2 regions of the Kribbella aluminosa genome follow, and region 2 is predicted to be linked to the other one. Evidence: riboswitches for the same ligand, from Rfam matches in the RefSeq annotation. Region 2 holds a riboswitch; the other holds the start of a gene.

Region 1 (14,159 bases), 570 kb from region 2:
TTCCGGTTGTTCCGCGAGCAGCCGACCCCGGAGCTCGCGCGCTCCGCGACCGTCGGCCTGACCACGACGATCTCGCCGAACGAACGCCTGCAGTTCCTCTACCACCCGTGGACCAGCTACCTGATCGTCCCGCTGTTCGGCCTCGCGAACGCGGGCGTCACGATCGACGCCGGCTTCCTCGGCCGCGCGTTCAGCTCGCCGATCACGCTCGGCATCCTGCTCGGGTACGTCGTCGGCAAGCCGATCGCGGTGACCGGGGTGTCCTGGCTGCTCGAACGGGTCTCCGGCGGCCGGGTCCGCCCGGGCGTCGGCTGGGCGTCGGTCCTCGGCAGCGGCACGATCGCCGGCATCGGCTTCACGGTCTCGTTGCTGATCGCAACGATCGCGTTCGACGGTGCGCAGCTCGCCGAGGCGAAGGTCGGCCTGCTCTCCGCGGTGATCGTGGCGTCCGCGCTCACCTGGGCGGTGTTCCGCGCCGCGAAGCTGCTGTCGCCGCCGAAGAAGGCGCTGGCGCTGCTCGGGGAGGCCGAGCAGCTCCTCGACCTGACGGACCCGGTCGATCCGGAGCGCGACCATGTCCGCGGCCCGGAGAACGCATCGGTGACGCTGGTCGAGTACGGCGACTTCGAGTGCCCGTACTGCGGGATGGCCGAGCCGATCGTCCGCGACCTGCTGCAGGACGACGACCTGCGCTACGTCTGGCGGCACCTGCCGTTGTCCGACGTACATCCGCGGGCGCAGATCGCGGCGGAGTTCGCCGAGGGCGCCGCGGTGCAGGGTGCGTTCTGGGAGATGCACGACCTGCTGCTCGCGAACCAGGAGAACCTGCAGCCGAAGGACCTGATGGGCTACGCGGAACAGCTCGGTCTGGACACCGATCGGTTGCACGACGAGGTGAAGCGGCACGTGGCCGCCGCGCGGGTGGCGCAGGACATCGAGTCCGCGGACACCAGCGGCGTCTCCGGTACGCCGACGTTCTTCGTCAACGGGCAGCGTCACTACTGGGCGTACGACGTGGAGACGCTGAAGCAGGCGATCAAGGTGGCCCGCGCGCGGTCGAAAATCCGCCGTGGCTGAATCTTGATGTACTAGGGCATTCCTGCCACTATCGCCGGATCGTCCCGATGCCGGACGCTGGTGCCTCCCCGACAACCAAGGAGTCATCAGATGAGTGCCGTACTGCGGACCGCTGCCGCCGCGCCGGACGTCGCCGTCGCCCACTTCGCCGCCCGGCTGACGTTCGAGGTGGACGCGGCCGACGTCGCCGCGGACATCGGCGCCGGCGTGACAGGCTGGGTGCTGATCGACAGCCGCAGCCAGGAGAGCTGGGACCAGGGCCACGTACCTGGTGCGATCCACCTGCCGCACCGCGAGATCACCGAGCGTACGGCGGCGGACGTCGTACCGGACGGGGCCACCGTGGTGACGTACTGCTGGGGTCCGGGATGCAACGCCGCGACGCAGGCGGCGCTGGCGTTCGCGCGGCTCGGGTACCCGGTGAAGGAGATGATCGGCGGCTACGAGTACTGGGTGCGTGAAGGCGGGCCGATCGAGACCGTGACCGGGATCGAGCGGCGCGCGTCGGACCCGCTGGCCGCGCCCGACGGCGTCGCCTGCGCGTGCTGAACCCCCTGTGACTGTTGAGGTTTTACAACCCTTGAACACGCCGTGGTGAAAGGCTGACTCTCTGTGCGTTACGCTCGGACGAGACCTGACGTGAGGAGACAGCGTGACCGATCAGCCGAAATACGACGGCGGGCTGGTCGCGTACGGCATCGATACGGCGAGTCCCAGCGTCGCCCGGGTCTATGACTACTTCCTCGGCGGCAAGGACAACTACGAGGCCGACCGGGAGCTGTACCGGCAGATCATGAAGGTCGCGCCGGAGGCCCCGGAGTGGGCGCGGGCGAACCGTCGCTGGCTCAAGGAGGTCATCACCTGGCTGGCCGAGGAGCGCGGCGTACGGCGCTTCATCGACGCCGGCTCCGGGCTGCCGACCGCCGAGAACACCCACCAGATCGCCCAGGGTGTGAACGTGGAGTCCCTGGTGGTGTACGTCGACAACGACCCGTCGGTGGTCGCCCACGGGCGGGCGCTGCTGCTCGACAACGACCGGACCCAGTTCGTCGCGGCGGACCTGACCAAGCCGGACGAAGTGCTGGCCGAGCAGCCGATCGCGGACCTGCTGTCCGCCGGTGAGCCGGTCGCGCTGGTGATGGCGCTGATGCTGCACCACATCGCGGACTACGACGAGACGCTGGCGGTCGCCCGGCAGTACGTCGAGGCGCTGCCGCCGGGGTCGTTCCTGGCGATCACGCACGCGTGCAACCCGGGCGACGGCGGCGCGGTCGACGAGCTGGTGACCGAGCTGCAGGAGAAGGTCAAGCACGCGTTCCCGACGCTCGCGTTCCGGTCGGTGGAGCAGATCTCGTCGCTGTTCGGCGAGATGGAGATTCTCGAGCCGGGCGTCGTCCGGCTGGTCGACTGGCACGTGCCGGGCGGTCGCCTCGACGAGGAGCCGGAGCCGGACGTCCGCGACGCCATTTACGGCGGAGTCGCCGAGAAGCGCTAGCGACGACGGCCGCGGCCCGCAGATGCGCTAGCGGTCGGCCAGGTAGTCCGCGTTGCCGCGGATCGCGGCCTCGTAGCGCTTGATCTCGGCCGAGTCGACCTTGTCGGCGATCACCAGCAGCAGCGTGGCGAGCGCCTTGTCCTGGTGGCCGGCGGCCTGCAGCGTGAGCGCCTTGAACACCCGCAGCGAGTCCGATTCCGGGTACTCCGCGCACGCCTTCTTGAACAGGTCCAGCGACTCGTCGAAGCGGCCGAGGTTCCGCAGCGTGCTGCCGTACTGCAGCAGGCACTTGCGGCGGGTCTCCCCGGTCAGCCCGGGCAGCGCGCGCTCGTAGTACCCGACCGCGGTCTCCTCCTGCCCGGCGGTGTCGTACGACCCGCCGACCTCGTAGAGCACGTACGGGTTGTCCGGGTGCTCGCCGAGCAGCTTCTCGAAGAACGCGATCGTCGGCCCCATGTTCGCCCGGTCCCGCCGCGAGAACCCTTCGTGGATCGTCGCGGCCAGTTCCGGCGTCAGCTCAGTCGTCACACCACCATCATGCCGCGCGCCGGACGGATGTTCTGGTTCAGGTGGAACACGTTCTCCGGGTCGTACGCCGTCTTGAGCGCGACCAGCCGCTCCAGCGTCGCGGGCGGGAAGGCCCGCTGGATCGGGTCGTCGTTCAGCGTGTTCACGTACGCCCCGCTCGCGTACGGCGCCAGCGTCGCGGCGTACTCGCGCAGCATCCCGATCCGGGCCTCGTCATCCTCCGGGTCCTCCCAGCGGGTCGCCGTGACGAACTCGAACAGCGTGTCCCGGTGGCTGAACGCCGCGTCGGCGTCCGGTACCTCGGCGATCGCCCCGCCGTACGCCTGCAGGCTCGCCCCGACGCCCGGGTTGTCCACCAGCGCCCGGATCGCGTCGTCGGGCAGCGACTTGAAGTAATGCCCCTTCCAGTACCGGCGGAACCGGTGCCCCTGCACGTTGTCGTCCCGCGTCTGCAGCTTCAGGTACGTCGTCTCCTCGACCAGCTCGTCCGTCACCGGCCCGAGCGCCCGGAACGCCGGCAGCAGCTCGTCGCCGCCCTCGCCGACCCACACGTACCCCACCGTCACGGAGTCGGCCGAGATGCCCGCGGTGAACGTCGCCTCCCGCGGCGCGGTGGCGTTCAGCTCCCGCCATCCCCGCAGTACGTCGAAACCGGCCGCCGTCGGGTACGTGAACTCGACGATCAGCGCCCGCGTCCCGATCTCGTGCAGCTGGAACTCGAACGACGTCACGATCCCGAAGTTCCCGCCGCCGCCCCGCAGACCCCAGAACAGCTCGGCGTTCTCGTCCGCGCTCGCCCGTACGACGGTGCCGTCCGCGGTCACGACCTCGTAGGAGAGCACGTTGTCGCAGCTCAGCCCGAACCGCCGCGCCAGCCAGCCCATCCCGCCGCCGAGCGTCAGCCCGCCGACCCCGGTGTGCGAGACGTTGCCCGCGGTCGTCGCCAGCCCGTACTCCTGCGCCGCCCGGTCCAGCTCGCCCAGCAGCGCCCCGCCCTGCACCCACGCCCGCTTCGCCTCTGGGTCCACCCGGACCGCGTTCATCGGCGTCAGGTCGATCATCAGCCCACCGTCCGGGACCGCGAGCCCGGCGATGTTGTGCCCGCCGCAGCGGACCGCGATCTCCAGTTTGTGCGCCCGGCCGTACCGGACCGCCTCCGCCACCTCGGCGGTGCTCGAGCAGCGGGCGACGACGGCCGGCCGCCGGTCGATCATCGCGTTCCACACGGTCCGCGCCTCGTCGTACCCGGCGTCCCCGCTACGCAGCATCTCGGTCATCGCTCTCATCTCCTCGGTGAATCCTCTGTGAATTCTCGGTGGTGTTCGGGGAATCGGTGGTGTTCACAACCCTGACAGCGCAGCGGTACGCCGATAAGGTCCAGTTCTGTGAGCCGAATGAGGACCAGTTCCGGAGCCGGCGAACTCCTGGTCGAGCTGCACCGGGACAACGGCGTACCACTGCACCAGCAGCTCGAGAGCGCGATCCGCACCAGGATCCGGGCCGGCCTGCTGCGCGCCGAGACCGTGATGCCGTCCACGCGGGCGCTCGCGCAGGACCTCAGCCTGTCCCGCGGCGTGGTCGTCGAGGCGTACCAGCAGCTCGTCGCCGAGGGCTACCTGATCAGCCGGGGCGGCGGCTACACGCTGGTCGCGGACATCGCGGTGGTCTCCCCGACGCACTCGATCGCCACGCCGGCCGGACCGCCGCGGATCGACTTCCGCTACAGCCGCCCGGACGTGTCGCAGTTCCCGCGCGCCGCCTGGCTCCGGTCCGTCCGCCGGGTGCTCAACGAGACGCCGAACCGCAGCTTCGCGTACCTCGACGGTCGCGGCACGATCGAGCTGCGGACGGCGCTGTCCGACTATCTCAACCGGGTTCGCGGTACGGCGGCCCGCCCGGACAACATGATGATCTGCAACGGGTTCGCGCAGGGCTCGCGGCTGTTGCTGCAGGTACTGGCGGCCGCAGGGCTGCGTCGGCTCGCGGTCGAGGATCCCTCCGACAACGACCTCCGCGAGGTCGCGGCGGCCGTCGGTCTGGAGGCTGTCGGCGTACCGGTGCTGGCATCCGGGGTCGACGTGGAGGCGCTGGAGCGGTCCGGGGCGGACGCGGTGCTGGTGACGGCGGCGCACCAGTTCCCGACCGGGGCGGTGACCTCGGCGGAGACCCGGGCGGCGCTCGTGGCGTGGGCGGGTCGCGGCGACCGGTTGGTGATCGAGGACGACTACGACGCGGAGTACCGGTACGACCGGGAACCGATCGGTGCGCTGCAGGGTCTCGCGCCGGATCGGGTGGCGTACGCCGGGACCGCGAGCAAGACGCTGGCGCCGGGGCTGCGGCTCGGGTGGCTGATCCTGCCGGCCTGGTTGGTGGAGCCGATGACGCGGGCGAAGCTGATGGACGATCGTGGGTCGCCGGTGCTGGATCAGCTGGCGTTCGCGGACTTCGTCGCGCGCGGCGAGTTCGACCGGCATCTGCGGCGGATGCGGCCGCGCTACCGGGAGCTGCGGGACACGCTGGTCGAGCGGCTGGCGGCGCGGGTTCCGGAGCTGGAGCCGGTCGGGGTGTCGGCCGGGCTGCATGTGATGACCTGGCTGCCGCCGGGGCTCGGCGAGGGGGCGCTGCAGGAGGCAGCGCTGGAGCGCGGACTCGGGGTGTACGGGCTGGCGCCGTACTGGCTGGCCGGGGACGGACCTGCTGGGCTGGTCTTCGGCTACGGGTCACTGAACCGGAGCGAGGTTGTGGAGGGCATCGACCTGCTCGCGGACGCGATCCGGGCGCTATGAATAACTATCCATTCGATTGCAATTTGATCCGGTCGGTTCTACGCTCGATGGAGTGATCGCCGCAGCTCGTATCGACACCCTGATGAACCACGGCTGGCCCGCCGCCGACAGCACCGAGCTGGACGGCTGGGTGGTCCGCCGCAACGCCGGGGTCACCCTGCGCGCGAACTCCGTCCTGCCCAAGCGTGCACCGTTCGACCTCGGCAAAGCCTTGGACTACGTCGAGAACCTGTACGCCGCGCACGACATCGCGCCGTCCTTCCAGGTCGGTCCGGCGGCCCAGCCCGGCGACCTCGACGACCGGCTCGCGGCCCGCGGGTACGAGCTCCGGAACCCGACGCTGGTGATGGGCGCCGAGCTCGCCGACGTCCTCGCAAACCTCGGCGAACCGGCTGAGCAGCTTGGGCCGGTGAATATATCCGCGGCGCCCGACGACTCCTGGATGGATTTCTGGTGGGCCGTCGACGGCCGCGGCGGATCCGCCGCGCAGGCCGCCGCGCGGCAGATCCTGAACCGGGCCCGTGCGCTGTACGCGGTGATCCCGTCCGGGCAACCCGTGCAGGCGATCGGCCGGCTCGCGCTGGTCGACGACTGGGCCGGCCTGTACTGCCTGGCCGTTGACCCGAAGCACCGCCGTCAGGGGCTTGCGCAGGCGGTCATCCACGGCTTGTTGCAGCAGGCAAGCACTTTGGGGGTCGTCCGGGTCTGGCTGCAGGTCGTCGAGAGCAACGCGCCGGCTCGGGCTCTCTACGACCGCCTCGGATTCCGGACCGTCTCGCGCTACCACTACCGCGTCAAAGGGTGACGTTCTGCAGGTGATCGAGGACGACGAACTCGGCGCCGGTACGTTCGGCGCGCTCCGCCACGAGGTCGGCGTGGTCACCCTGCCCGGCGGGTCGGCGTACGCGATCGCGGTCTTCACCCTCGCGGCCCGCGGCGACTTCCGCCAGCCACGCGTCGACGCCGCCATCGGCGAGGCCGCCCGCCGCGCGGTGGACCTCCTCCGCTGACCCGAGCGGTCAGATGATCGCGTACGCCTCGATCTCCAGCAGGGCGTCCGGGCTGAACAAGGCCGCGACCTGGACCGCCGTACTCGCGGGCTTGGTGCCGGGGATGTACTTGTCGCGGACGACGCGGATCGCCGGCAGGTAGCCGATGTCGGTGACGAAGAACGTCAGCTTCACCACGTTCCCGAACGTCGCGCCGACCGTCGCCAGGCAGCGTTCGAGGTTCGCGAACACCTGCTCGGCCTGTGCGCCCGGGTCGCCGATCCCGACGAACGCCCCGTCCGCGTCCAGCGCCACCTGCCCGGACACGGCCACCCACTGGCCGGTTCCGGTCACCACGTGGCTGTAGCCGTTGCCGGGGGCAACGCCCTGGACCTGCGGATACTCCAGTTCAGTCACCTGTTCCTCCGTTCGGTGTGTGCTTCCATCCGATCACACCGGGGGTTGAGAAACCGGTTTCATCGGGAGAGGATGCAGCGGTGGGCCGGACACCGAAGGACAGCATCACGATCGCCGACGTCGCACGGGTGGCCGAGGTGTCGCGGGCGACCGTGTCCCGGGTGATGAACGGCCGCCTCAGTGTCGCACCCGAGATCGTCGCCCGGGTGCGGGCCGCCGCGAAGCAGCTGAACTACCGCCCGAGCGACCTGGCCCGGAGCCTGTCGCTGGGCCGGACGAACATGGTCGCGCTGGTCGTCCCGGACCTCGGCAACCCGCTGTTCCAGCAGATCCTCCGCGGCATCACCAACGCCTCGGCGGCGGCCGGGTACAGGGTGCTGGTCGCCGAGACCGACGAGGACCCGCAGGCCGAGGCGGCGATCGCGATCGAGGCCCGGCGGCGCTGTGACGCGTTGATCATGGTCTCGCCGCGGATGGACCAGGAGCGGCTGGTCGAGCTGCTCCCGCAGGTGCAGCCGGTCATCCTCGTCAACCGCCAGGGCCCGGCGGAGGTCGCGTCGGTGGTGGTCGACTACGGCCGCGCCGTCCGGATCGTCGTGGATCACCTGGTCGGGCTCGGGCATCGCCGGCTCGCCTTCCTGTCCGGGCCGGCCGCGTCCGCGTCGAACACGTTGCGGCTGCAGGCGCTCGAGGTCGCCGAGCGAGAGATCCCGGGGCTGGACCTCGTCCGGCTGGAGTGCGGCAGGTCGATCGAGGACGGGTACGCCGCGGTCGAACGGGTGCTCGACTCGCAGGCGACGGCGGTGGTCGCGTTCAACGATCTGGTCGCGTTCGGGCTGCTGGCGCGGCTCAACGAGGTCGGCGTCGCCGTACCGGCGGATCTGTCGGTGACCGGGATGGACGATATCGGGCTGGCGCGGTTCGCCGTACCGTCGCTGACGACCGTTCGGGTGCCCCAGAAGGATCTCGGGGAGTTGGCCTGGCAGCGGTTGCTGGCGTCGATCACGGGGCCTTCGGACGCGGTGGACGACGTACCGGAGCTGCGGCTGGCGGTGCGGGCGAGCACCGGTCCGGTGCCGCAGGAGCCGCGGTCCGCGGTGTCGGACGACCGGATCGGGTGGCAGCAGCAGGGTGACATCTTCGAGCTGGGGAGTTCCGCGGGACTGCTCGCCCGGTACGAGTTCGGCCGGCGGATGCCGCAGGTGCACGCGCCGCGCCCGTACCTGCATCCGGTCCGGACGCTCGGCGGGCACCCGCTGACGCAGGTCAGCCCGGTCGACCACCGGCACCACTACGGCGTCTCGCTCGCGGTCGCGCAGGTCAACGGCACGTCGCACTGGGGCGGGCGCACGTATGTCCGCGGCCAGGGCCCGACCCTGCTGACGAACCACGGTCAGCAGCGCAGCCGGGGCGTGACCATCAACGATCGCGAACTGATCGACGACATCACCTGGTACGACGAGCAAGGCCGCCCGCAGCTGGTCGAACGCCGGAGCCTCGCGGGCGACCTGGCGTTCGGCGGCTGGCGCCTCGACTGGCGGAGCGTGCTCACCGCCCGGTACGGCACGATCCGGATCGACAGTCCGGCGACGACCGGCCGCGACGGAGCGGCGTACGGCGGGATCTTCTGGCGACTGCCTCTGGCGGAAACGACAGTCCTGAGTGCGGATGGTGACGGGCTGGAGGTGGCGTCCAGCCCGTGGATCGCGTTCGTACAGGGCGATGTCAGCCTGCTGCTCGTGCAGCCCGAGCAGGTACGGCCGTGGTTCCTGCGGGTTTCGCAGTACGTCGGCGTGTGCCCGGCGCTGGCGTGGGACGAGCCGTTGGTGCTGCAACCGAACCAGGAGCTGACCTTGTCGCTGACCGCAGTACTCCTGGATCGGTCACTGGATGCGGCAGAGGCTAAAAGGCTGGCAGGCCAGTTGTAGGCGACGAGGCGAGCGCGGACTGCCAGCGGCGCGGGACGCGGCCGGCCAGGCGGGCGTTCCGGCCGGCGGAGACCGCGTCGCGCATCGCGGCGGCCATCAGGGCAGGCTTCTCGGCGCGGGTCACCGGGGTCGCCAGCATCACCGCGTCGCAGCCGAGCTCCATCGCCAGCGCGGCGTCGCTCGCCGTACCGATCCCGGCGTCCACGATCACCGGGACGTTCGCGGCCTCGGCGATCAGCGCGAGGTTGTGCGGGTTCCGAATGCCGAGCGCGGAACCGATGGGTGCGGCCAACGGCATCACGGCCGCACACCCCGCCTGCTCCAGCCGGCGGGCCAGGATCGGGTCGTCGTTGGTGTACGGGAGGACCGTGAAACCGTCCGCCACCAAGGCGTCGACGGCATCCAGCAGCTCGATCGGGTCCGGCAGCAGCAGGTGGTCGTCGGCGACCACCTCGACCTTGATCAGGTCGGTCTCCAGCGCCTCGCGGGCGAGTTTCGCGGTCAGGACGGCCTCGGCGGCGGTGTGACAGCCGGCCGTGTTCGGCAGTACGTCGATGCCGTGCTTCTTCAGTACGTCGAGCACCGATCCCTCGTGGCCGGTGCCGAGCCGACGCATCGCGACCGTGGTGAGTTGGGTGCCGGAGGCAATCAATGCCTCCTCCAGCACCTCCAGGTTGGCGGCACCGCCGGTGCCCATGATCAGCCGGGAGGTGTACGTCCGCCCGCCGAGCTCGAGTGGATCGTCCATCTCAGCCTCCCTGCGTCGCGCTGACGATCTCGACCCGGTCGCCCGGGCGCACCGTGGTCTGCGCCCACTCGGTCCTGGTCAGCACGTTCTGATTCACCGCGACCGCGATCCCGGTGCTCCGGTCGGAGAACTCCGCGACCAGCTCGGCCACCGACTTCCCGGCCGGCCCGTCGACCGCCGTGCCGTTCACCCAGACGGACTCCATCGTGCTCCTCCCTACGCCGGAATTACCCGATTCAGGTTCAGCGGTCGGTGACGGTAGAGACACCCTCTCAGCCCACTCCCTGTGAGCTCCCGCGGACGTCTTCGACTCTAGCTCACCCTCCCGATCTTTTCAGGATCGGGAGGGTGAGCTAGAGCTCTACGGTGCCGTCACCGAGGTCACGGTCGAGCCGGAGAGGTACGTCGGCCAGACGCCGACTGTGACGGTGGCCTGACCGTTCGCGTTCGGGGTCAGGGTGTAGGGCAGGCCGTACAGGCTGGTCACCTGGACCGGGCCGGTCGCGTTGACCGTCACGGTCGTGTTCGCGCCGGACGCGGCCCAGATCGCGCGGAACGGCGTACCGTCATTGGCCGCGTACACCTGGTCGATCAGCCCGTTGCCCGGGTACTCCTTGCCGAGGAACGTCGCCCCGCGGAGCTGCCGGGCTGCCGTGGCGTAGGCGACGTACGACGGCTTGGGTGTGTACTTGCCGAGCGCGTCGGCCTCGTTGTGCACCAGGCCGAAGTTGTACTCCTGGTTGGCCGGATCGATGCCGTCGTTCTTGAAGTCGTACAGGTAGAACCGGTCGACGTCGTGCCCCGGGACGTTGAGCATCGCGCGGGCCACGTACATCGCCTGCGTCGGCTCGGTGACCGGCGCGGCGCTGCCGGCACCGGTGTACCAGCCGGCCTCGGTGATCCAGATCGGCTTGTCGACACCGCCGTTGTACTGCCGGATCGTCGCGCGGACCTGGTCGATGATCGTGCCGAGGCTCTCCGGCGCGTTCAGGTAGTTGTACGGGTGGATCGACACGACGTCGAGGTACTTCAGCCCGCCGAGCTGGCAGAACTGCTGGAACCACGCCTGCTGCGTGACGTCGGTATCCCCGCCGCCGATGATCGTCAGGCCCGGGTGGTTCGCCTTCAGCTTCGCATAAGTTGCCTGCAGCAACGCGACGTACGCCTCGGGGGTCTGGTACGCCGGGCCCTCGCCGTTGATGTCCCACTCGTTCCAGACCGCCAGGTTCTTGATCTGCGGGTACTGCGTGGCGAGCGCGTCGGCGTAGTTCGCGAACCCCGCGCGGGCGGTGTCGGTCGTGGGCGGTTTGCCGCCGTCGTACAGGTCGTTCCCGCGGTCGGCGATCATCAACGGGTCGATCCCGTTGGCCTGGAACCCCTGCTGGTACGTCGTGATCTTGCCCGGGAACGAGATCACGCCGGGGGTCTTCTCGGCGTCGTTCCAGTACGCCTCGTCGCGGGCGGAGCGGGCGCCGGAGAGCGCGAGTACGGGCATCAGGTCCGGGTTCCAGGACTGCGCGAAGTGCGTGCCGGCACCTTGGTACGTCGGGGCCGTGGTCGCGGCGACCGTGTCGACGTTGACGGCTGCCGACGTACCGCCGCCGATGATCGCGCTCTTGTCCAGCGTCAGCGTGATCGCCTTCGCAGGGCCGTGCCAGACGCCGTCGTCGGCGCCGCCGAAGTGCAGGTAGCCGGTGCCCTGAGCGAACTGGGTGACGCTGAGGTGCTGCCAGGCGGATCCGGACAGCGTGAGGCGCTGCTGATGGACCTGACCGGTCGCGTCGGTGAGGCGCAGGCCGATGGAGGACAGCTGGCTGGATTTCACCCACAGATCAAGGGCTTTGAGGTCGATCGGGACGAACGTGCGCTGCAGTGCGACGTAGTTGCCGCCGCCGGTGAAGTCGCCGCTGAGCTTGGCCGACTGGGCGCCTGCCTGCGGGGCCGTGGTGTCGTAGCTGAGGCTGCCGGTCGCGCCCGGGAACTCGCTGCCAGGGTAGAACGACCAGCCCTCCGCGGCGCTCTCGTAGTCGCCCAGTGGAGTGGTGGGTGCGGCTGCTGGGGCGTTGAGCGTGAGGTCGTCGAGGTTCACGCTGCTGCTCGTGGCGCCGCTGATGGCGCCCTTGTCGAGTACTACCTCGATCTGCTTGGCCGGGCCGTGCCAGACGCCGTCGTTCGCGCCGCCGAAGTGGCTGTACTGCTTGCCGCCGTCGAAGCGGCTGACTGTGAGCGGCTGCCAGTCCGTTGCCCCTGACAACGTCAGGCGTTGCTGGTGGACCTGACCGGTGGAGTCGGTGATGCGGAACGTGAGGAACGTCAGGTTCGGCGTCTTCGCCCAGAAGCTCACGCTGGTCGCGGCGACCGACGGGAGGGTCCGGTTCACGCTGACGTACGCACCGCCGGCGCTGAAGTCGCCGGACAGCTTGCCGGAGCTCGTACCGGAGTGGTTGGCGGTGGTGTCGAGCGCGAAGCTCCCGGTGGCGCCGGGGTATTCGCTGCCCGGGTAGAACGTCCAGCCTTCGGCAGTGCTCTCGAAGTCGCCGACCCGGGTGGTGGTGAGGCCGGCGACTGCCGACGTACTGAGTGGGCTGAGGATGGCGAAGGTGGTCCGGGCGGTCGTCGTACCGGCCTGGACGGTGAGCTCGTACCAGCCGCGCGTGGTGACCGCGACCTGCAAGGTACTCGCGGCGGCCTGGCTGCCGCCGGCGACGACGGCGCCGTTGACGTCGGCGGCCGACCAGGTCACGGACGAGGCGTCGGTACTCAGCCCGACCTTGACCTGCTGGCCGTCGGTGAACACGTTGCCGACGGTGATCGGGGTAAGGGCGAGGGTGGCGGCGTGGGCCGGGGTGATGGTGCCGATGCCGAGGAGGAGAACTCCGAGAACGAGCGCAACAGTACGTCTCATGCCGACTCCTGTGTCAGGGCGGTGTAGTGGACGTCGGCTGCCACGACGTGGGTCCTGCGAAATCGCTTTCGCAAACTATTACCGGATGCTATGACGGTGTCAACGGTTCGCTACCGGTCAGCAGTGCGGCGAGTTCGGTCGGGCGGTAGAGGACCTGCTTGCCAGTGCGCTGCGGCTCGACCAGCCCGGTACGGCGTAGCAGTTGGAGGTGCTGGCTGACCGCGGACGGGGTGACCTGCAGCTCGCCGGCCAGGTCGGTCGTGGTGCGGGGATGCGTCAGCAGATCGAGGATGCGCGCCCGCGGCGTACCGATCAATTGGGCCAGGTCCTGGTGGGACGGCGGCTCGACTACGGACCACAGGTTCGCCTGACCGCGCGGTGGGTAGCCGAGCAGCGGGTCGGCGCCGGGGTCGAACGGGATGACGGCGTACGGCCCGAAGAGGGTCGGCTGGAGTACGAGACCGCGGCCGTCGATGTTCTCTTGGCGGCTCAGCGCTGCGACCCTGTCGACCTTGAGTAGACCGTCCGCGTAGCTGATGGCAGGGCCCAGGCCGTTGAGCATTGCGCCGGTGCCGTACTGCGTGAGGACATGGCCGCGGTAGCTGATGTCAGCGGAGAGCAGGGTCCGCATACGGTTCCAGTACGGCGCCATCATGGCCTGCCAGTAGTCGCTGAGCGCGCTGACCACCTTGTCGACAGTCAGGGCATCCGGGAGCTCGCCGTTCACCGCTATGAGCTGCTTCTTGAAGGTCTCCTGGTCCACGGCCGCGAGCAGGTCCAGTTCGTCGGCCAGCTGCGTGAGCGGCGACGAGGGCCGCGGCGTGAGGAAATCCGGGCTCCCCATGGTGTCGTTGACCAGCCACCGCAGTACGTCCCAGTCGAGTTCGGCCACCCGCGGCTGAACCGCCCGCACCCATCCAAGCTGCAACGGAAACCGCCCGGGCTCCCGCAAGGCCCGCAACGACAGCACCATCTCAGCGACCGGCGACACCGCAAACCGCACGTCGGCGAGGTCCTGCGAGTTCAGGACGTACGTGAGCACCGGACAGTCCTCTGGGTCATGGATGAAGTATGTCGGTGGCGGGTGGGAGGGTGCGTACATGGGGTTTCGAACGATGGACACGAAAGAAATGGCCGAGTTCCTGGCGCAGCCGCTGGTCGCCGTCTTCGCGATCGACGACCCGGGCTGGTCGCCGCACGTGACACCGGTGTGGTTCCACCACCTCCCTGACGGGCGCTTCCAGGTGATGACCCCGGCCAAGTCGAAGAAGACCCGCCTGCACCGC
Region 2 (14,159 bases):
TCGTGCCGGTGTACGACGTGCGGAACAGGCCGCGCGCCTGCAGGATCGGGATCACCTCGTCGACAAACGTCGTGAGCCCGGACGGGAGCACCGGCGGCATCACGTTGAACCCGTCCGCCGCGCCCGCCTCGAACCAGTGCTGGATCGCGTCCGCGACCTGCTCCGGCGTACCGGTGAACGTCCGGTGCCCACGCCCGCCGCCGAGCCGGCCGATCAGCTCGCGGACCGTCAGGTTCTCGCGGCGGGCGAGCGTGACGATCAGCGTGTACCGGCTCTTCGCGCCCTCGATCTCGTCCTCGTCCGGGAGGTCGGCGGGCAGCTGCTGGTCGAGCGGCAGGTCCTCCGGCGAGACCCGGAGCGTCCGCGCCAGTTGCAGCCGGGCGTACTCGGGCCGGATCAGCGAGTCCAGCTGGTGCTCCAGCCGCTGCGCCTCCTCGACCGTGGACCCGATCACCGGCACGATCCCGGGCAGGATCTTGATCGTCGACGGGTCCCGCCCGAGCGCGACCGCCCGCCCCTTGAGGTCCTGGTAGAAGTCCTGCGCGTCCTCCAGCGTCTGCTGCGCGGTGAACACCGCCTCGGCGTACCGCGCGGCCAGCCCCTTGCCGTCCTCCGACGACCCGGCCTGCACGATCAACGGATGCCCTTGCGGCGACCGCGGCAGGTTGAGCGGCCCGCGGACCTGGAAGTGCCGTCCGCTGTGGTCGATCGGTACGACGCGCTCCTGCACGGCCCAGACGCCCTCGGACTTGTCCGCGACCGCCGCGTCGTCCTGCCACGAGTCCCACAGCTGGTACGCGACCTCCAGGAACTCGGCGGCCCGCTCGTACCGCTCCGCGTGCGACGGCTGATCGCTGAGGTTGAAGTTCAGCGCCGCCTCGGGACCGGCCGTGGTGACGACGTTCCACCCGGCCCGCCCGCCGCTCACGTGGTCGACGCTGGCGAACCGCCGGGCCAGGTTGTACGGCTCGTTGTACGTCGTGGACGCGGTCGCGATCAGCCCGATCCGCGATGTCACGGCCGCGATCGCGGTCAGCAGCACGGTCGGCTCCAGCGACCCGGCCGGCCGCCGACCCACGTCCCCGAACAGCACCGGCGAGTCCGCGAAGAAGATCGAGTCGAAGAGACCGCGCTCGGCGAGCTGCGCCAGCTTCTGGTAGTGCTCGACCGACGTGTTCGCGAACGGGTCGCTCTCCGGCAGCCGCCAGGACGCCTCGTGGTGCCCGGTGCTCATCAGGAACGCGTTCAGGTGCAACTGCTTGCTCATACCGAGACCCCCAAAGCGTCGAGAAGCCGCGAGCGGACCGCGGCGAATTCCGGATCCGCCGCGCTCCGCGACCCGGTCAGCGTGATCGTCTCCTCGGCGACGATCCGGCCGGCGTCGAGCACGATCACCCGGTCGGCCAGCACGATCGCCTCGTCGACGTCGTGCGTCACCAGCAGCACTGCGGGTTGGTGCGCGGCGCACAGCTTCCGCAGCAGCGCGTGCATCTTCAACCGGGTCAACGCGTCCAGCGCCCCGAACGGCTCGTCGGCGAGCAAGAGCTGGGGCTCGCGGACCAGCGACCGGGCCAGCGCGACCCGCTGCTGCTCACCACCGGACAACTCGTTCGGCCAGGCCTTCTCGCGACCGGCGAGCCCGACCTCGTCCAGGCTCCGGCGACCGCGCTCCTCGGCCCCGCCCAGTCCGAGTACGACGTTGTCGAGAACTCTTGCCCACGGCAACAACCGCGAGTCCTGGAAGACCACCGACACGTTGGCAGGGACGACGAGCTCACCGGATCCGTCGACGTCGTAGTCGAGCCCGGCCAGCGCCCGCAACAGCGTGCTCTTCCCGGACCCGCTCTTCCCCAGCAGCGCCACGAACTCGCCGGGCTCGATGTCAAGGTCCAGCCCGTCCAGTACCGCGCGCTCGTCGTACCGGCGGACGAGATCACGGACCTGGACGGTCAGGAGGCCAGTGTGCGTCGCCATGACAGGGCCCTCCTCTGGATCAGGCGGACGACCCCGTCGGAGAGCAGACCCAGGACGCCGTACACGACCAGGCCGACGATGATGATGTCGGTCTGCCCGTACGTGCGGGCCAGCTCCATCATGTAGCCGATACCGCTGGTGGAGTTGATCTGCTCGACGACGACGAGCGACAGCCAGGCGCCGGTGACCGCGAACCGCAGTCCGAGCAGGAAGCCGGGCAGCGCACCCGGGAGTACGACGCGGCGGATGAACTGCCACTGCGAGAGCCCGACGGTCTGCGCGAGTTCGACGTACCGGCTGTCGATCGTGCGGAGGCCGTTGTGGGTGTGGAGGTAGATCGGCACGAACACCCCGAGCAGGATGGTGACGACCTTCATCGACTCGCCGATCCCGAGCCAGAGGATCAGCAGCGGCAGCAACGCCAGCGACGGGATCGCCCGCTTGATCTGGATCGGGCCGTCGAGCACCGCCTCGCCGATCCGGGACAGGCCGGAGATCAGCGCCAGTACGACGCCCAGCACGATGCCGAGCGCGAGTCCGAGCAGGGCCCGCTGGGCGGACGTCCACAGGTTCGACTGCAGGCGGCCGTCGGAGATCAGTTCGCCGGCCGTGCTCACCACGGTCCACGGCGCGGACAGGATCCGTTGGTCGATCCAACCAGCGGCGGACCCGACGCTCCAGATCACCAGCAGGAGTACCGGACCGATCGCGGCGCCGAACCTGATCGGCCTACCCGGTCCGAGCCGACGGCGCCGTACGACGGGGCTCGCGGCGGCCCGGGTACGGAGCCCGGGCAGGGTGGTCGCGCTCATTTGGCACCTGCCTTGATCGCGTCGGCAGCGACGGTCTGGAACCGCAGGTCGAACAGGTCCTTCGCCTGGATCACCGGGTTGCCGGTCTCCTTGGCGAGCAGTTCGATGGTCTGCTGCTGGCGCTGGATCGCGGCGCTCCAGTCGGCCGGGATGTCCGGGTGCCCGGCGTTGTCGACCAGCCACTGGCCGTCCGCCGCGCTGAGCCCCTGGTCCTTCACGTAGTACCCCTCGATCCACTCCTTGGGGTGCTTGTCGATCCAGTCCTGCGCGACGCCCCAGGCAGCGACGTACGCGCGGATCGCGGCCGCCTTCCCGGGATCCTCGAGCGACTCGACCGGGCCGTAGAGGTGACCGGCGTCGTCCCGCAGACCGTGGTCGATCACGGCGCCACCGTCCTTGCCGTACTTCGCCAGGTACCGCTTGATCTGGACGCCGCCGATCGGGGCGACATCGACCTGCTTGCCGGCGAGTGCCTGCACGTAGACGTCACCCGTGCTGGGCAGCTCGACCAGCTTCACGTCCTCCTTGGTCAGCCCGGCCTTCTTCAGCACCTTCAGGATCAGTGCGCCCTGCGCCTGCCCCGGGCTGTACGCGATCTTCTTCCCGCGCAGGTCGCCGAGCGTCTTCACCGACACCCCCGGCGCGATGCCGAGCTTGTAGATCGGGTGGGCGATCGGGTCCAGCCGGAACTTGGAGGCGACGATCTTCACGTGCAGACCGGTCCAGGTCGCGTTGATCGACGGGATCTCGGCGACCGACCCGAGGTCGAGCGCGTGTGCCCGGAACGCCTCGGTGGTCTGCGGACCGCCGCTGAGGTTCGCGAACTGCACGTACTTGGACACCTTGTCGTACTGGCCGGACAACTTCAGCGCGACCTCGGTGGCGGGATCGCCGACGACGATCTTGGTGCCGTCCGGGATCGTGGTCGGGAGCGCGGCGTCGAGCGACAGCTTCGCGGCGCCGCCGGCGTCGGCCTTCGCGCTGCAGCCGGTGACCGCGACGGCGAGGAGGGCGAGAATGGTCAGGAGGCGTTTACTGGACATGGTGGGCTTTCGCGTAGTTGCCGTCGTGGTAGAGCAGCGACTCGTGCTCACGGCGTTCGGTGTGGGTGGCGAGGCGGGCGACGACCAGGTAGTGGTCGCCGACCGCGAAACAGTGCTCGACCTGCGCGCGCAGGAGGCTCGGGGCGTCGTCGAGGGCGGGTTCGCCGGTGGCCAGCCGGGACCAGCGGGTCGGCTCGGCGAACCGGTCGATCCCGCTGGTCGCGAACCGGCCCGCGATCGCGTGCTGGTCGGCGGACAGGAAGTTGATCACCAGGCTGGTCGCCGTACTCACGGTCGGCCAGCTGGACGCGCTGGAGGCGATCGCGAACGAGACCAGCGGCGGCAGCAGGCTCACGGACACCAGCGACGTGGCGGTGAAGCCGACCGGTCCGTGGCCGGCGTCCGCGGTGATCACCACGACGCCGGCGGCGTGCCGGCGGAAGACGGACTTGTAGACGTCGGCGTCCACGATCCGTTCCTCGGCGCGGTCGGGCACGACGGACAGGGCAGGACGGTGCAAGGCAGCGTGCGGTTCAGGCACAGACATGTCTCTCCCTCGGGAAGGGCGATACAGGAGGTATGGCGGAGCTCGCCGGGAATGACGGGATGGCGCGTCAGCGACAGGTGGCGCTTGCCGTCCGCAGCAGGTCGATGACGCGACGGCGGGTGAGGTGGGTCGTCGTCATGTCAGCTATCTTCGCATCATTGTCTACTGGTCAACTAGACAATCTCGTGATCCGGACTCACACGCCGGACCGTGCGTGCGTTCTACTGGCGTGATGACTACGGGGTTGCCGCCGTTCCAGGCGCTGGTCGACGAGCACTGGCGGGACGTCGCCCGGCTGGCGCGGGCGATGGCCGGTCAGGACGGCGACGACGTCGCGCAGCGCGCCTGGGAGAAGGCGTACGCGGCGTACCCGACGCTGAAGTCGGCGAAGAACCTGCGCAGCTGGCTGCTCACCATCACCGCCCGGTGCGCGACCGACGTACACCGGGCGCGGACACCGCAGCGCCCGCTGGAGGAGGCGCCGCCGGTCGCGGTCGACGGCCCGGAGGCCGCCGCGTGGCCGGACCCGGACCTCTGGCGGGCGGTGAACCAACTGCCGGAGCGGCAACGCTTCGCGATCACGCTGAAGTACGTCGGCGACCTGGACCACCACGGTGTGGCCGCCGCTCTGGACACCACGCCCGCCGCGTCGCGCCGACTGGTCAGCGACGCGCTGGCGACCTTGCGCACGAAACTCGGAGTACACGATGACTGATCTCGAGAGCCGGCTCACCCGGCTGAACACCCCCGACCCGAAACCACCCGTCTTCCCGGACGCCGACGTCGCCTACACGCTGCACGACACGCCGATCGGCACGATGCTGCTCGCGGTCGCGTACGGGAAGGTCGTCGCGAGCTCGTTCGGCGACGAGGAGACGATCACCGCCCGGCTCGCCCGGTCGGTGTCCCCGCGGGTACTGCGGCAGCCGCGACCGCTGGACGACGTACGGCGGCAGCTCGACGAGTACCTCGACGGGCGGCGGCACACGTTCGACCTGGACGTCGATCTGGTGCTCGCGTCGCCGTTCCAGCGGCTGGTACTGGAGGACCTTCCGGAGCACACCAGCTACGGGCGGACCACGACGTACGGCGCTGTTGCCGTCGGCATCGACAAGCCGAAGGCGGCCCCGCGCGGTCGGTACGGCGCTGGGCGCGAACCCGGTGTGCGTCGTCCTGCCGTGTCATCGGGTGATCGGCGCGAACGGCGCACTCACCGGCTACGCGGGCGGCCTTGACGCGAAACGGTTCCTGCTGAATCTGGAAGCAAAAAGCTGACATTTCCGGAGTTGTCCGGAATGGATTTAGACTCGCTGGACAAGGAGCAGATCCCCAGTGTGGAGTGGGGATCTGCTTCTTTGACACGTCAATTAGCTGCTGGTGCGTGAATCTCCAGAATGAGTCGCCGGCGACCGCCCCAGTCGCGCTTGTAGACCTTGTAGTCGTCGATACCGGCGGCCGCGCAGAGGCGGCCGTAGCTGATCTCGTCGTGGATGAAGTGCACGCTGCTGCGGTCGTCGTCGTGCTCGGTGGTGACGATCCGGTGCTCGGGCCCCTGGCGCATCCCGTTCGCGATCTCACCCGCGGTCGCAGGTCCCCACACCGGACCTTCGATGACCGCGACCCCGCCCGGCTTCAGCACCCGGGAGATCTCGCAGATGGTGGAGATCTGCTCGTCCTCGGCGAACAACTCGTGGAACGCCGTCCACAGGCAGATCACCGCGTCGAACGAGTCCCACCGGTACGGCAGGTCGGTCATCGAACCGATCGCCCAGTCGATCGCGAGCTCCTCGCCGACAGCCTGCGCGCGACCGGCATCGACCAGGTTCGGCGAGATGTCCAGCGCGCGGACGACCTTGCCGGCGCGCCGCAGCGGCAGCGCGATCCGGCCGTACCCGCAGCACAGGTCCAGCACGGTTTCCCGGCCGACCAGCAGTTCCTCGACCGCCTTGACGATCGCCGCGTCCCGCTCGGGCGTCGTACGCGCGGCCAGCCCGTCGGCCCCTAGTTCCGCGTACTCGGCCCGGCTGCGCAATGCGGAGTTCAGCATGGGCGTCAGTATCTCGGTCCACACGGTTCAGTGCCAGTCGCGGGTGTGGAAAGCGTCCCGTAATAGCTGTCCACCCGGTCGGGACGCACACTGAGGACCGTGACGAACTACGACGATTTGAGTGCGCTCTTCATCAACTGCACGCTGAAACGGTCACCGGAACGCAGCAACACCGAGGGCCTGCTGGAGGTCAGCAGGCGGATCCTGGACAAGCAGGGCGTCGCGACCGAGGTGATCCGTGCCGTGGACCACGACATCGCCACCGGGGTCTGGCCGGACATGACCGAGCACGGGTGGGCGACGGACGCCTGGCCGTCGATCCAGGCGAAGGTGATGGCCGCCGACATCCTGGTGATCGCCGGGCCGATCTGGCTGGGTGACAACAGCTCGGTCACCAAGCAGGTGATCGAGCGCCTGTACGGCAACTCGTCGATCCTCAACGACCACGGCCAGTACGCGTACTACGGTCGCGTCGGCGGCTGCCTGATCACCGGGAACGAGGACGGCGTGAAGCACTGCGCGATGAACATCCTCTACTCGCTGCAGCACCTCGGATACACGGTGCCGCCGCAGGCCGACGCCGGATGGATCGGCGAGGCCGGTCCGGGGCCGTCGTACCTGGACGAAGGATCCGGCGGTCCGGACAACGACTTCACCAACCGGAACACCACCTTCATGACCTGGAACTTGTTGCACCTGGCAAGGATCCTCAAGGACGCCGGCGGGATCCCGGCGCACGGCAACCAGCGCTCCGAGTGGGACGCCGGCTGCCGCTTCGACTTCGAAAACCCCGAGTACCGCTAGGCGGCCGGCCGGCGGGCGATCCGGCCGAGGAGCACCGCGGCGGCCATCGAGACCAGGATCGAGGTGTACGTCGCGCCGAGCCAGCCGGGGACCGGGTGGTGGTTGAAGACGGCCTGCTGGACGCGTGTCCAGAACGGCGACCAGCCGGCCACCGTGCCCGGGTTCACCAGCTGGTACGCGACGAAGCCGATCAGCCAGGCGACGGCCGGCTGCCAGCGGAACCTCGCCGTACTCGACACGTCCCACCGCATCCTGCTGACCAGGAAGAAGTCCGCGATCGCGACCGCGAACAGCGGGATGAAGACCGAGCCGATCAGGTACAGGAACTGCGTGTAGTTGCCCAGGTTGATGAACATCGCGATGCCGGTGGCAACGACTCCGATGGCGACCGAGATCCACCGGCGGTCGATGTGGCCGATCAGGTTGTGCAACGACATCGTCGTCGAGTAGACGTTCGCGTACGCCTCGTCCACCTCGTCCACCAGCAGGACGAACAGTGCGATCGCGCCGGCCGGGAGGGTCACGAGCGCGGTGATCACGTCGTCGGTGTTCGTCTGCAGCGTCGCCACCGCGAACACGCCCAGCGCGTAGTAGATGATCGCCGCCAGACCGTAGCCGAGGGCGGAGCTGCTGAAGGCCGCCTTGTTCGTGCGCGAGTGCCGGGTGTAGTCAGCGGCTAGCGGGGCGAACGACACCACGCCGGCGGCGGCCAGGTCGACCGCGGGCCAGAAGCCGTAGACGTTGTCCTGCGGCAGCGCGTGCACCGGCTTGGTGAGCACCTGGACGAAGAGGTACGCCGAGGCGATCAGCACCAGCCAGACCATGAACTTCCGGAGCAGCTTCACACTGCCGAGCGGACGAACCGCCATCGACGTGGCGATCAGACCGGCCAGCAGGACGAACAGCCAGCGCCAGCTCGGACCCGTCACCGCGACCGCGGCCTGCGAGATCACGATGATCTCCATCGTCGCCCAGCCGATGTTCTGCGCGATGTTCAGCACCGTCGGCGCCACCGACCCGCGCCGCCCGAAGATTCCCCGCAGCGCCACCATCGCGGGTGCACCGGTGTGCGAGCCGAACACGGCCGAGCCCCCGAGCACGAGCGCGCCGAGCCCACAGCCCACGACGATCGCGAGCAGCCCCTGGGCCAGTGACCCGGTGTACGCCGCCACCAGCGCACCGGTCACCGGTCCGAACAGGGAGATGCCGAGGTTTGCCCAGAGCGTGAACTGCGGGAAGAACCCGAGCGTTCGCGGAGTGTCGGTGGTCAGGACGAGCGGCGCCTCGACCCGATCCGCAGGACGAACAGTTGTATCGGTCATAAGTGACCCCACTCCCTACGCCGGCATTACCCGGTCAGGTTCAGGCGGTCGGCGACCCAGCTGTCGCCCTCTCAGCCCGCGCTTCTCGGTGCGAGCTCCCGCATAGGTTTGTGCTGCTGAGTCTAACTCGACACTAGGTTTCGGGAAGGGCGGCTGCTCGTTCTATGAGAGCGGCGAGCTCCGGGCCGTTGGTCACGACCGGCATGTGGGAGCCGGTGTCCAGCGTGCGGGCCTCGCCGTGGCTGAGCTCGGCGAGCCGTTCGACCCACTCCGTCGTACACACCAGGTCGTACCTGCCGCGGACGAGGACCACGGGCGCCCGGACCTGGGACATGACCGCTGCCAGATCGTGGTGCCGCGACGCCTCGCCGGCCCGGGCGATCGACGGCAGCGTCGTCCGGGCGTACTGCGGGCTGATCCGAACCAGCTTCGGTGCGTCCGGGATGGCCGATCCGACGAGCCGGACGGCCCGGTCGACCCAGCTCGACATCCGCACGTCGCCGGTCGGCGCGACGAGGACGAGAGCGTGGACGAGCTCCGGGTAGCGGACCGCGGTCTCGACGACGATCTGGCAGCTGGCCGAGTGGCCTACGAGGACCGCCCGCGCGCGGATCTTGTCCGCCAGCGCGACCGCGAGCGCACGCGGGTGCAGGTCCTCACGGGCACCCGCGGGTTCGCCGTACCCGGGAAGACTGACCACGTGGTACTGCGCGGTCAGGTGTTCGACTGTCCGTGCGTACGACTCGGGGCCGAGGCCCAGACCGGGTACGAGGACGACTGGTGCGCTCATTCCCAGGGAGCCTTGGCCGGAGGCGCCTTGACGACCGGGTTCGGTACGTCGGGGCGCAGCTCGCGGTACCCGAGGAAGAGTCCGGCAGCCAGGAACAGCAGACCGAACCCACCCCAGCCGTACGCCGTGGGCAGCCGGTGGACCGCACCGTCGTTGCCCCCGAGGCCGGTGGACAGCACGATGACCAGCCAGACCAGGATCGGGATCGCGGACACCGCCACGAGCAGCAGGCCGACCAGCTCAGGCGGCTTCGGGCTGGTGCCGGCCTTCCGGCGGGCCAGGAGGTCGCGGACCCACATCACGAGTGCGGCGGCTCCGACGACCACGAGCAGCAGTTGGCCGATCGCGTCCAGTACGTCGGTGCGGAGCGGGTGGTTGAGCGGAGAGCCCGGCGCCTGCGAAATCTCGCGGAGCGCTACCCGTTGGACGGTCAGGACGAGCAGGCCGTAGATCGTGGCGATGAACGCCGCCAGCCCGAGCACGCGGGAGACCCGTGGATCGCGTGCCTGGGCCCGCCCGTACGTCGGGAGCTCGTGCGGCTGCGGGTCGGCCGGAGGGCCGTACGGTGCGCCGGGGCGGTAGGCCGGGGGCTGGACGTACGACGGGTTGGTCTCGGGCGGTGGCTGTGTCCCGTACGGCTGAGGCGGCGCATAAGGGAACTGCTCCTCCGGCACCGGATGACCAGGTCCGTACGAGCCGCCGCCGTACGGCGTGGGCGGAGCGTAGTGGTGGTCCTCACCGGGCGGCTGCTGCTTGTCGGGCTCGTTGTCCCGGCCGTACGTCGGGAAGTCCTGTGACGACATCGGCTGCTCCCTCCCGTCCGTCGTACCCAGTCTCTCAGGTCGCCTTGACCGTCGGCCAGGCGTTCGGCAGGCAGCCGGCCAGGCCCTTGGTCTGCTGCATCATCACCGGTGCGGGGGTCTTCGGGGTGGTGCACGTCGAGTGCCCGTGGCCGAGTGCGTGGCCAACCTCGTGGTTCACCAGGTAGCTGCGGTACACCTCGACGTTGCCGTCGTACGCCGGGATCGCATAGATCCACCGCTTCGCGTTCAGTACGACGCGGTCCTCGACCCGGCAGGAGACCTCGCCGCCGGTGTCGAGTGGGAGGCACAGCTTGTCGGTCAGCGACGGCGTCGCGAGGATGATGCGCAGGTCGGCGTCCGGCTTGTCGGTGCGCTCGAAGCTCACCGGGTGCAGCGCCTGCCAGCCACGCGGATCCGTCAGCGTCTGGTGGATCGCAGTGGCCACCGCGGCGCCGTTGACCGTGACGCCCTGCTCGATCTCTACGCGATACGTGAGCTTGTCCCGCACACCGTTCGCCTTGCTGATCCCGGGCACCACGGCGAGCTTCCCGCTCGACACGGACACGTTCGGCTTCGAGCTCTTCGGCTTACGCGTCAACGTCGGCGCCGGCCGCGACGGCGTGGTGAACTTCTGCGTCGGCGTGGGGACCGGTTCGGGAGTGACCGAGACCGCCGGGGCTTCCTCGGCGACCTCGTTGACTCCCGCAACCGCCTGCGCCGCAAGGCTGTTGCGGTGAGCCACCTCCGGATTCGCCACGACCACCGTCGCCACCACCGCAAGCGCCGTGACCACCAGCCACTGCCCCTTGTGCGACTTCCGTCGACTGTGCCGGCCCCCACGCCCCGGAGACATATCCGCCTGCTGGCCGCGCCGCCGGGTGGTCACGCCAAGACCCTACCCAGCAAATCCGTCGTTCCAAAAGTGCGGCCAGGTGAAGGGCTGAGCGCTGCACGTAGTGCTTGGCAGGGCTGAAGTCGCTCTGCCACATCGAACGCCGAATGAACTTCGTATCTGTCAGACAGAGGTCTACGCTCCACGTTGATCCGGCCGGCCATTCCGGAGCGGGTCCGACCCCCTAAAGCGACGTCGAACAGGGAGCATGCGTGGCGACCGACAAGGGCGCGTGGTCCGGCGAGGCGTTTACGCGCGCACTCAAGGGGTTCTACCCGTGGTCCAGCCCAAGAATCGGCACAGCTCATTCTCGCGACAGCATCGACTGGGGCGAAACCGGTTCTTGCGGTCACCACTCGAGGCCGGCGCTATTGGACGAAGTGGCCTGGCAATCCGCACGGGAACCTGTCATTGGTGCACGAGTTGGTCGTCGGGCGACTCGGAACGCGTATCGCCGCACCTGTGCGGCCAACCGCACTAGTCGAGGTCGACGAGGCGCTGGTCTGCGACCAGCACGTAGATGGTTCACGGCTACCGGCTGGCGTCTACTTCGGGTCAGAGCTACTCCCTGATGTTGAGGAGCACACGGAGATCACACGGGTTGGCCGAGATGGCAATGCGACCCGCTTCGCCTTCTACCTCGCGCTCTGGGATCTGTGCCTCGGCAGCGACTTGCAACTCCTCTACCACCTGGCCGAGCATGACCAGGTCTGGTCGATTGACCATGGCCTGTGGTTCGACAGCCTGGAAGGCGACTGGACGCCGAGTCACTTGGCGGGGCGCGCCGACCAACCGTGGCCGTGGCCGCAGAACATCGACGCTGCAGCACTCAACACTGAGGCGCTCCGAACGGCGGCGAACCTCGTGGAAGGTCTGTCGTGCGCCAACCTGGGTGAGGTCATGGGCCAAGTGCCGCTAGAGTGGGGAGTTGCGGACGAGGCACTGCATACACTAGCCAAGTTCGTTCATGGACGCCGGGCCCTGGTAGCTCAGAGGCTTCGGGATGCAGTTGGAGATCGCCCGTGAAAGGGGGCCACGTGCGCTACGACTACTGGGTCATACGTTACGTGCCCGACGCGATTCGCGGCGAGTTCGTCAATATCGCCGTCATCGCCGGACGGAACGAAGACTGGTCATTTCGCCGGGTCGGTAATCTCGGGCGCGCTTCCCGACTGGGTGGATCTGCGGCCATGACCCACGCGTTCATGAGGCGGATCGAAGAGGCCATCAGCGTTCGTCTCTCGGCGGTCGAGTCTTTGGTGCCTTCTGACCTCATGCCATTGCGCAAGGGGGATGTCGAGGACCTTCGCGTCCGGATGAACAACATTGTTCAGCTTTCAGAGGCCCGACCGGTCCTGGCGAACTCGGCCGAAGAGGCGGCGAACCTCGCCTACGATCTGATGATCGTCGACACCGACACCGAGGTGGGTCACCGCTCTCGAGTCAAGGTCGTGAACAGGTTGCGGCACGCATTCGAAGTGCGCCCCGAGCTTGTGCAACACCTCGCCAAGTCCGGGATCGCTGCCGTCGGATCACAGGACACAAGCATAGATTTCGCGGTGACGAACCGGCATGTCCATCAGATGTCGCAGGTCTGGGCATTCGACGTGAAGGACACGCGGCGTCTGCAGACAAACATCCAGGCTTGGAACTACCTCCTGGGGCTGCTCCGGGCAGACGGCGGCCGTCTCGTAGCAAGACGCGGCCAGTCCGGAGTGCAGATTCCGAAGTCTGTCGAAATCAACGCGGTGTTCACTCCTCCGGACACATCCGCAGGGGAGGAGCAGTTCGAGGTCGCGAAGGATGGCTGGCGACGTCTCGGCGTCCAGGTCATTTCGTCGTCGGACTCGGAAGCCATCGTCGACGAGGCCGAGCGCCTGCTGCAAGCAACGTAGGCGGCTTCGTCGCCCACCGGCTCCCCTCACCGCAGTCGTCCGAGCCACGGGCACAAGCCCAACGGTCGAACTGGCGCTGGGTGCTCCGCCTCCCGCACCACCACAGTTCTTAAGCCGTTCGGGTGCGGAGGAATTTTCCGAAGTGGGGGACGGTGAAGGCGACGGTGCCGCGTTCGGCGGAGAAGACGAGGCCTTTCTTGATCAGGCCGTCGCGGGCCGGGGAGAGGGACTGGGGTTTGCGGTTGAGGGTGGAGGCGACCTCGGAGGTGGGGACCGAGCCGTCGTCGACGCCGATGCCCAGCTCGGCCATGGCGCGCATGTACTCGCGTTCGGCGGGGGTGGCGCGTTCGTAGCGGGAGCCGAAGAAGCCGACGGTCAGCTCGGCCGAGGCCTCGGGGGCGGCGACGGCGACGTCCTTGATCGTGATCGGGGAGGTCGGGGCGTGGTCCCAGGTGGAGTGCGCGAACGCCTGGACGAAGTACGGGTAACCGTCGGTCTGCGCGTACAGCTCGTCGAGGGCCTCCTCGTCGTACTGCACGCCCTCGCTCTCCGCCGGGAGCATCAGCGCGCGGTCGCACGCGTCCCGGGCCAGGCGGTCGACGCGGATGTAGCGGAAGAGGCGCTCGGAGTACGACTTGCTGGCGGACAGTACGGCGGGCAGGTGCGGGAGGCCGGCGCCGACGACGACCAGCGCGGCGCTCTGCTGCGAGATCTCGTGGCAGGCGGCGCACAGCGCGGACAGGTCGTCGGTGCTGATGTCCTGCATCTCGTCGATGAACAACCCGACCCCGACGGTCAGGTCGCCGGCCAGGTCCGCGGCGTCGGTGAACAGCTCGATCAGGTCCATCTCCAGGTCACCGGAGTCCGCCCGGCCCTTCGCCGCGGCCACGTCGACCGGCGGGTGCCAGCGGATCCCCTTCCGGTCGTTGGCCGCCGTACGCAGGGCAAAGGCCTTCAGTACGGCGCTGAACTGGTCGACCTTCTCGTCGTCGCGGTGCCGGTGGCCGAGCTCGCGCATCGCGGTGTGCAGCGCCTGCGCGATCGGCAGCCGGATGCTCTGGTCCGGGCGGGCCTCGATCTTCCCGGTACCCCAGGCGCGCTTGATCGCCTGCGAACGGAGCGTGTTGAGCAGCACCGTCTTGCCCACGCCCCGGAGTCCGCTGAGCACCAGGCTCCGCTCCGGCCTGCCTGCGGCGACCCGTTCGAGCACCACCTCGAACTGCCGCACCT

The links. Region 2 has a riboswitch for thiamine pyrophosphate ahead of JOF29_RS24935 (purine-cytosine permease family protein). Riboswitches for the same ligand answer to the same signal wherever they lie in the genome.
Region 1: linked by a shared signal. The riboswitch ahead of thiS (sulfur carrier protein ThiS) and the one ahead of JOF29_RS24935 (purine-cytosine permease family protein) in region 2 are both predicted to bind thiamine pyrophosphate.

The regions. Positions count from the first base shown of each region.
Region 1 is NZ_JAGINT010000002.1:1,305,479-1,319,637, forward strand. It holds gene nhaA (Na+/H+ antiporter NhaA) at 1-1,077, shown strand, start outside; gene JOF29_RS27670 (rhodanese-like domain-containing protein) at 1,168-1,626, shown strand; gene JOF29_RS27675 (SAM-dependent methyltransferase) at 1,730-2,572, shown strand; gene JOF29_RS27680 (tetratricopeptide repeat protein) at 2,600-3,100, opposite strand; gene JOF29_RS27685 (FAD-binding oxidoreductase) at 3,097-4,377, opposite strand; gene pdxR (MocR-like pyridoxine biosynthesis transcription factor PdxR) at 4,495-5,886, shown strand; gene JOF29_RS45565 (GNAT family N-acetyltransferase) at 5,939-6,691, shown strand; gene JOF29_RS27700 (serine hydrolase) at 6,702-6,896, shown strand; gene JOF29_RS27705 (RidA family protein) at 6,906-7,292, opposite strand; gene JOF29_RS45570 (DUF6807 family protein) at 7,373-9,220, shown strand; gene JOF29_RS27715 (thiazole synthase) at 9,195-9,968, opposite strand; gene thiS (sulfur carrier protein ThiS) at 9,970-10,173, opposite strand; TPP riboswitch at 10,165-10,276, opposite strand; gene JOF29_RS27725 (glycosyl hydrolase) at 10,330-12,873, opposite strand; gene JOF29_RS27730 (ArsR/SmtB family transcription factor) at 12,962-13,915, opposite strand; gene JOF29_RS27735 (pyridoxamine 5'-phosphate oxidase family protein) at 13,989-14,159, shown strand, end outside.
Region 2 is NZ_JAGINT010000002.1:739,213-753,371, reverse strand. It holds gene JOF29_RS24980 (LLM class flavin-dependent oxidoreductase) at 1-1,267, opposite strand, end outside; gene JOF29_RS24975 (ABC transporter ATP-binding protein) at 1,264-1,974, opposite strand; gene JOF29_RS24970 (ABC transporter permease) at 1,950-2,786, opposite strand; gene JOF29_RS24965 (ABC transporter substrate-binding protein) at 2,783-3,829, opposite strand; gene JOF29_RS24960 (flavin reductase family protein) at 3,819-4,376, opposite strand; gene JOF29_RS46060 (putative leader peptide) at 4,444-4,515, opposite strand; gene JOF29_RS24955 (RNA polymerase sigma factor) at 4,609-5,091, shown strand; partial or broken gene JOF29_RS46055 (methylated-DNA--[protein]-cysteine S-methyltransferase) at 5,084-5,326, shown strand; gene JOF29_RS45525 (MGMT family protein) at 5,538-5,651, shown strand; gene JOF29_RS24945 (class I SAM-dependent methyltransferase) at 5,740-6,423, opposite strand; gene JOF29_RS24940 (flavodoxin family protein) at 6,523-7,227, shown strand; gene JOF29_RS24935 (purine-cytosine permease family protein) at 7,224-8,549, opposite strand; TPP riboswitch at 8,545-8,661, opposite strand; gene JOF29_RS24930 (alpha/beta fold hydrolase) at 8,683-9,339, opposite strand; gene JOF29_RS24925 (chromosomal replication initiator protein DnaA) at 9,336-10,142, opposite strand; gene JOF29_RS24920 (DUF3152 domain-containing protein) at 10,177-11,028, opposite strand; gene JOF29_RS24915 (HipA family kinase) at 11,182-12,060, shown strand; gene JOF29_RS24910 (DUF3037 domain-containing protein) at 12,072-12,929, shown strand; gene JOF29_RS24905 (ATP-binding protein) at 13,039-14,159, opposite strand, start outside.